2 regions of the Shewanella morhuae genome follow, and region 1 is predicted to be linked to the other one. Evidence: predicted binding sites of a transcription regulator. Region 1 holds the regulator's gene; the other holds the start of a gene.
The links. Region 1 encodes sigma-54, which starts transcription at its own class of promoters, with help from an activator protein. Its sites were predicted from a motif close to GTTGGCACGNNNNTNGNNT; they were not measured.
Positions count from the first base shown of each region.

Region 2: C9I43_RS08600 (YccF domain-containing protein) is a predicted target of sigma-54. The motif match lies at 2,372-2,390, and genes of this name have one in related genera.

Region 1 covers NZ_PYSG01000002.1:151,332-155,069, reverse strand. The annotation lists gene lptC (LPS export ABC transporter periplasmic protein LptC) at 1-84, shown strand, start outside; gene lptA (lipopolysaccharide transport periplasmic protein LptA) at 71-625, shown strand; gene lptB (LPS export ABC transporter ATP-binding protein) at 622-1,353, shown strand; gene C9I43_RS01190 (RNA polymerase factor sigma-54) at 1,461-2,939, shown strand; gene hpf (ribosome hibernation promoting factor) at 2,968-3,255, shown strand; gene ptsN (PTS IIA-like nitrogen regulatory protein PtsN) at 3,258-3,701, shown strand; gene rapZ (RNase adapter RapZ) at 3,698-3,738, shown strand, end outside.
Region 2 covers NZ_PYSG01000002.1:1,844,658-1,848,395, reverse strand. The annotation lists gene C9I43_RS08610 (AMP-binding protein) at 1-751, shown strand, start outside; gene C9I43_RS08605 (substrate-binding periplasmic protein) at 1,067-1,813, shown strand; gene C9I43_RS08600 (YccF domain-containing protein) at 1,894-2,301, opposite strand; gene C9I43_RS08595 (1-aminocyclopropane-1-carboxylate deaminase) at 2,553-3,560, shown strand; gene C9I43_RS08590 (hypothetical protein) at 3,596-3,738, opposite strand, start outside.

The sequences.
Region 1 (3,738 bases):
CAAGGCCAAGGCCTTTTTGCCGACCTTAATGCACAAGAAGTGCGATTGACCAGTCAGGTAGTAGGAACATATGAAGCAAAATAACGTATTACTTGCCAGCCTCATTCTTATAATGAGCATGAGTGCCTTCGCGAAAGTGGATGATTTAAAACAGGAAGTAAAGATTAAAGCCGTAAGCCAAACGGCAGATATTAAGAATAACCAAGTTATCTTTTTTGGTCCGGTTGAAGTCACTCAAGGCTCTATCAAAATTATTGCGGATCAACTACGTGCATTTTCTGCTGAAGGTGAAAGCAGTAAAACCTTAGTCGCCACGGGTAATCCTGCCACTTATACTCAAGTCCTAGACGATGGTCGCCCAGCATCTGCAAGTGCGAAAGAGATTAGTTATAACATGGCAAGCCGTACCCTCACCCTCAAAGGATTAGCTTCATTAGATCAAGCGGGTAGCCAAGTCCGAGGGAATTTAATCCGCTACGACATCATTCAGCAAAAATTAATTGCCGAAAGTACTGGTAGTGGTGATGATCGCGTGATTACGATTATTCAGCCTGAAAGTTATCAAGATGATATAAAGCCCGGCACCTCAACCGATAAACCTGTCAAAAAGCAGGGTTCTAAATGACCCAGATCACTCTAAGAGCACAAAATTTAGCGAAAAGTTATAAGAACCGCCAAGTCGTTAAAGATGTCAGTTTGACGGTAAAAACCGGTCAAGTCGTTGGTCTACTCGGCCCAAACGGGGCGGGGAAAACCACCACATTTTACATGGTTGTCGGATTGGTAAAGAGCGATAAAGGCCACATTTTTATCGATGACGATGATTTAACCGCCGATCCGATGCACCTGCGTGCCCGCAAAGGCATTGGTTACTTACCACAAGAAGCCAGTATCTTTCGTAAGCTGAGCGTACATGACAACATTATGGCCGTGCTGCAAACTCGCAAAGAGCTAACAAAAGAACAAAGAGATCAAGAATTAGAACATCTGCTGGAAGAGTTTCATATCACCCACATACGTGACAGCCAAGGTATGTCGTTGTCAGGTGGTGAGCGTCGTCGTGTTGAAATTGCGCGTGCGCTAGCGGCTAATCCTAAGTTTATTTTACTTGATGAGCCTTTCGCTGGGGTTGATCCGATTTCAGTTATCGACATCAAAAAAATCATTGAGCAACTTAAAAGCCGTGGCCTTGGTGTGCTAATTACCGACCACAATGTGCGCGAGACATTAGATGTGTGTGAACATGCCTACATTGTTAGTCACGGAAACCTGATTGCAGAAGGAACACCAGCAGAGATCTTAGACAATCAGCAGGTTAGGGCTGTGTACTTAGGTGAACAATTCAGGCTATAGTTAACCAAAGGGAGTCGATGGCCGTAAATTATACTGGCATACGGCTCGACTAAAGAGGGGAATAAGCGACCCCATCTAATAATAATAACTTAGGGATCTGCGGTAACATGAAAGCGTCACTCCAGCTCAAACTGGGTCAACAGTTAACCATGACGCCACAGTTACAGCAGGCAATTCGTCTGTTGCAACTATCGTCATTAGAACTGCAGCAAGAGATCCAGCAAGCCTTAGATTCTAATCCCCTTCTCGAGCTGGAAGAGGATCAATTCGACGCAACTAAAGACCCTGTAAACCAAGCCTTATCGGATACCGATTTCAGTGAATCTGTTGCTCTGCCACCAGAAAAAGATAACTCCACTGTCGATACCGCAGAATCTTTGACTCAAGAATCCATGCCGGACGATCTCCCCATGGATACGACTTGGGATGAAGTGTTTACCGCCTCACCTAATTCAGGCCCAGGTGGGAGTCGCGAAGACGATATGCCCTTTCAAGGAGAGACCAGCGAAGGTTTATATGAGCATTTAGAATGGCAAAAAAATCTCACCCCCTTTTCGGAAACTGATTTAGCCATTGCTACCGCGATTATCGAAGCGATAAATGACCAAGGTTACCTGACCCAAAGCACTGAAGAAATTCTAGAGGCCATAGGTAATCCAGAGGTTGAACTTGATGAAGTCGAAGCCGTACTTAAGCGTATTCAACATTTTGACCCGATAGGTGTCGCCGCCAGAGATTTAAGCGAGTGCCTATTAATCCAATTATCCCACTTTGCACCCGATACGCCCCATCTAAGTAACGCCCGCATGCTGATTAAAGATCATTTAGATCTCATTGCTGCACGTGACTTTAGACTGTTGATGCGTAAAACTAAGCTCAAAGAAGATGAGTTAAGAGATGGTATAGCACTCATCCAAACCCTTAATCCTCGCCCGGGTTTATTAATTACTCCCAACGAGGACGAATACGTTATACCCGATGTATCAGTGTCGAAGAAAAATGGCCGTTGGGTGGTTGAACTCAATCCTGACAACATGCCAAAAATAAATGTAAATCAACACTATGCAGCTATGGCGCGCAGTTCTGCAAACCAAGCCGACAGCCAATTTATTCGTGGGCACCTGCAAGAGGCAAAGTGGTTTATTAAGAGTTTAGAAAGTCGTAATGATACTTTGCTCAAAGTCGCTAACTGTATCGTCCAATACCAGCAAGGCTTCTTTGAGTATGGTGAAGAAGCAATGAAGCCTATGGTGCTTAATGATATTGCCGAAGCAGTAGAAATGCATGAGTCAACCATTTCGCGGGTAACAACCCAAAAGTACATGCATACTCCAAAAGGGCTTTTTGAACTAAAATACTTCTTCTCTAGCCATGTCAGTACAGATGATGGTGGTGAGTGTTCATCAACGGCAATTAGAGCCTTTATTAAAAAACTGGTTGCAGCAGAAAATCAGAAAAAACCATTAAGTGACAGTAAGATGGCACAACTTCTGGCGGAGCAGGGAATAAATGTAGCACGCAGAACTATTGCGAAATACCGAGAAGCTATGCTTATTCCTCCTTCTAATCAACGTAAGAGCTTATAACCTACAGTGAATATCGGAGGACGTTTCTATGCACATACACCTAGTTGGGCACCACATTGAAATTACCGAATCGTTACGCGCATATGTAGAAGAAAAGTTTTCAAAACTTGAACGCCATTTCGAACAGATCAATAATGTGCACGTTGTGCTCAATGTTGAGAAAATACAACAAATTGCTGAAGCGAGGATAAACCTCATCGGTGGTGAAGTATTTGCCACTGCCGAGCATACTGATATGTATGCAGCTATAGACGCCCTGATAGATAAGCTTGATCGTCAGGTTATTAAACACAAAGAGAAGTTAACAAAACACTAATAATGGAACTTTGTAGCATACTGCGGCCGGAGTGCACTACCTGCGCCACTCCGGGCAGTAAGAAAAAAGTACTGGAACTCATCAGCGACCTAGTTGCTGCCCAGTACCCGACCCTCTCATCTCAAGAGATATTCGAAAGCCTAGTGGCGCGCGAAAAAGTGGGGAGCACAGGTATAGGTAACGGTATCGCCATTCCACATGGTCGATTAGCCGATATAGATCAACCCATTGCCGTACTAATTAAGTGCGAAGAGCCAATAGCATTCGATGCTATTGATAAGCAACCGGTTGATATTTTATTTGCATTACTGGTGCCTGCTGACCAATGTCAGCAGCATTTAAGCACCTTGTCTTGCATGGCCGAAAAACTGAGTGACAAGCAAATATTGAAACAATTGCGTAAGACACATGATGAAACAGAACTCTATCAGGTAATCACAGGATGAAACTGGTTATAGTGTCAGGTCGCTCAGGCTCAGGTAA
Region 2 (3,738 bases), 1.7 Mb from region 1:
TGCTCAGTTTGATTTACGTTCATTACGTACTGGTGTTATGGCGGGAGCGACGTGTCCTGAAGAAGTGATGCGCCGCGTGCAAAACCTCATGTTTATGCAGCAAGTACTGATAGGTTATGGTCAGACAGAATGCAGTCCACTCAATCATATTACCGAAATTGATTCATCGATTGAGAAGCGAGTCCTCACCGTTGGCCGTGCTTTGCCCCATACAGAAGTGAAAATTATCGATGAATTTGGTGATGTGTTACCGATTGGTCAACCCGGTGAAGTGTGTAGTCGTGGATATTGCATTATGCAGTGTTATTGGAACGATCCTGTAAAAACCGCAGCAACAATAGACAGTGCTGGTTGGTTACACTCGGGTGATATTGGCCAAATGGATGAACAAGGCTACGTACAAATTGTTGGCCGTATTAAAGATATGATTATCCGCGGCGGCGAGAATATTTATCCCCGTGAGATTGAGGAGAAACTTTATACCCATAAAGATGTGCAAGATGCAGCGGTTTTTGGGGTAGAAAGCGATAAATACGGTGAAGAGGTGTGTGCTTGGATTAAAGTACGCGCTGGAGCGACAATTACTGAGGCCGATATTCGTCATTTCCTCACTGAGAAATTTGCTTACTTCAAGGTGCCACGTTATATCAAGTTTGTTGATCAGTATCCGATGACCGTGACGGGGAAAATTCAAAAGTTCAAAATGCGCGAGCTAATGTACCAAGAATTATATGAAGATATTAATGGGTAAATTGGCTTAACTTGAGTGAAATAGGCTCAATAATATTTATAGGATTTTTACAATATAAGCCGCATTATGCGGCTTATATTTTAACCGTGTTTATTGTTCAGCTTATTGCTAAAATAATCGGTCAACACGATCACCATTTCTAGTTTATTTCTCACATTCAGATGCCTATGTAGCATTATTGTTAATTTAAATTCCTCATCTTTAGCTTCATGGTTATAATCATAAAACGAATAAAAAAGTGTTAACTCATTAACGTTAAAACCTAAATTACCTATGGTTGATATAATTAATTTTAAGCTGACTAAGGAATTACGTATGGTGTGGCGGCGCTCAATGGCGATGTTATGTTGCCTCATTTTGATGGGGGTAAGTATCACCAAAGCGGATACGTTAAAGCTCACATCTTTACTCTGGCCGCCTTATTCTGGACCATTACTAGTGGAGCAGGGCGCGAGTATTGCCGTGGTGCGAGCAGCATTAAAAGTGATGGGACACCAACTAGAGGTAGATTTTTATCCTTGGAGCCGAACGGTCAAATTAGCCTCTATGGCTCACTCTGATTACCTAGGCTATTTTCCTGAGTATTATTATGAGACTGAAAATTTTATTTTTTCTAAGTCGATTGGTGTCAGCCCTTTGGGGTTAGTAGAGCAGAAAGCGCATCCAATGAACTGGAACGTTATTGAAGATCTCAACCGTTATACCTTAGGTGTAGTGAAAGATTATGTGAATATTCAAGCTGTTGATTCTATGGTTTTATCAGGGGTTCAACCGATTGAAGCGGTCACATCGGATGAGCATAATATCAAAAAAGTGGCTGCTGGGCGCATCGATGCCGCAGTAATGGATGTTAACGTATCGCACTATTTGCTCAAACAAAAATCGTTACAGCCTTTGGCGGATAAGTTGCAAATTAATCGACATATTCTTGCGAATAAACAGCTTTATATTGCCTTTCGTAATACTGATGAAGGCCGTCGCTGGCGAGATACTTTTGATCAAGGATTAGCGCAAATTGATGTTGAGAAAGTTATTGAAGCAGCGCTCTATAACCAACATTAGTTTTTAATATAAAAATGCAATCCACTCTTAAGAATGAATTGCGTGGGTAACAACGTATAAATAGTTAATAAGTTGATGTATTAAACTTTTGCGACTACGGTTTGGCCAATGGGTGTGAGGCTAAGCAAGGCCAGTTTAAGATGTTGGATCCCAAAGGGAATACCAATAACCGTAACAAAACAGGCTAAAGCATGGGCTAGGTGGCCGATGGCTAACCATATACCAAATAGTAAAAACCAAATAATATTACCTAGCATACCGAGGGTACCGGTACCCAAATCCTCCCGCCCTGTTAAATGACGACGATTGATTTGTTCTTGACCAAAGGGCCAGAAGGCCATTTCACCGATAACAAAGCAAGCGCGGCCAAAGGGTATACCAATAATGCTGATAAAACATAGGATCCCAACGAACCACCATGCGAGTCCCATCACAAATCCGCCCAGCACAAACCAAGCAATGTTAAATATTAAGCGTAATAACGACATCGTAAATTCCTTATTTTTACCTTGTTAAATCACATAGTAAGCGCAGATAAATCAATCATGAGTTTAGAAGAAGCGAGAATTGTGCCAACTATTAAGTATAATTAAATCATTGCCTTATAGGTGTGCATTTTGAGAGTGTAGTATTTTTCACTAAATTTTAGTGAAACATTGCATTTACTCGATGAATAATTACACTAGCCATCAACTTTCATGGCTTAAAAAGCCTGAGTATCACATTGTTTGAGTGTCTTATGTTTGCAAATACTCCTGTTGATATTTTTTCTTTTGCTGATCGAGAGATTTTTCTCAAGCGTGATGATCTGCTGCATCCAGCATTTAGCGGTAACAAGGCGCGTAAATTCGCTTATTTTTTAGATCATGATTTTGCTGGTATCAATAAAGTGATAGGTCACGGATCGCCCTTAGCTAACTCACTGTATTCTTTATCTGCGCTGGCAAAACTAAAAGGTTGGCAGTGTGATTTTTATGTTGATCATATAGCAAGCCAAATTATTAAACATCCCACGGGAAATTATGCTGCAGCATTGGCTAATGACGCCCATATTATCGATTTAAGTGACATTATGGCGCGAAGGCCTGCTTTGACTCCGCAACTTGAACTTGATACAGGCTCGCTGATTAATACTCGAACAACACTCGTAGATAAAGGCATAGAAGCGCATTTCAGCTGTCAAGATTATATCGAAAAAAATGTGTTAAAAAATGAGCCTACAGCATTGTTTATACCTGAAGGTGGGCGTTGCTCTTATGCTGAATATGGCGTGAGTATATTAGCCAAAGAGATAATGCACTTTGCTCAAGCTAATAAGTTGGACGATTTAACAGTATTTTTACCTTCTGGCACAGGAACCACTGCATTATTTTTAAATCAATCTTTTATTCGCCACCACACTAATATTCGAGTGAAAACGTGCGCAGTTGTTGGTGGGGATGATTATTTACGTTTGCAGTTTTCGATGCTTAATGCCGATATTAGTGAACATCCACAAATTATTAATACCGGTAAGAAATATCATTTTGGAAAACTTTATGCTGAATTTTATGTCATGTGGCAACGAGTGTGTGCCTCTGGTGTTGAGTTTGAATTACTCTACGACCCTTTAGGTTTTATTGTGCTTGAGGATTATTTACTACACGGTCATCGAGGTCCGCTGATGTATTTACATCAAGGTGGCTTACTGGGAAATGCAACTATGCTACCGCGTTACCAACGTAAATATGACAGAAATAATATTTAAATATTAAATATAGTCAGTATCAACATCATTATTTATTAAGGAACTAAACGATTTCTTTTGAGAATTTTATAAGTGCGTTCGCTGATATTTTGCAGATTTTTTAAATCCTTTAAGCCAGGTTCAGTATCGCTACATTGCCAATAGCTAATTTCGGTATCGAGCATCTCTAACATTTTTT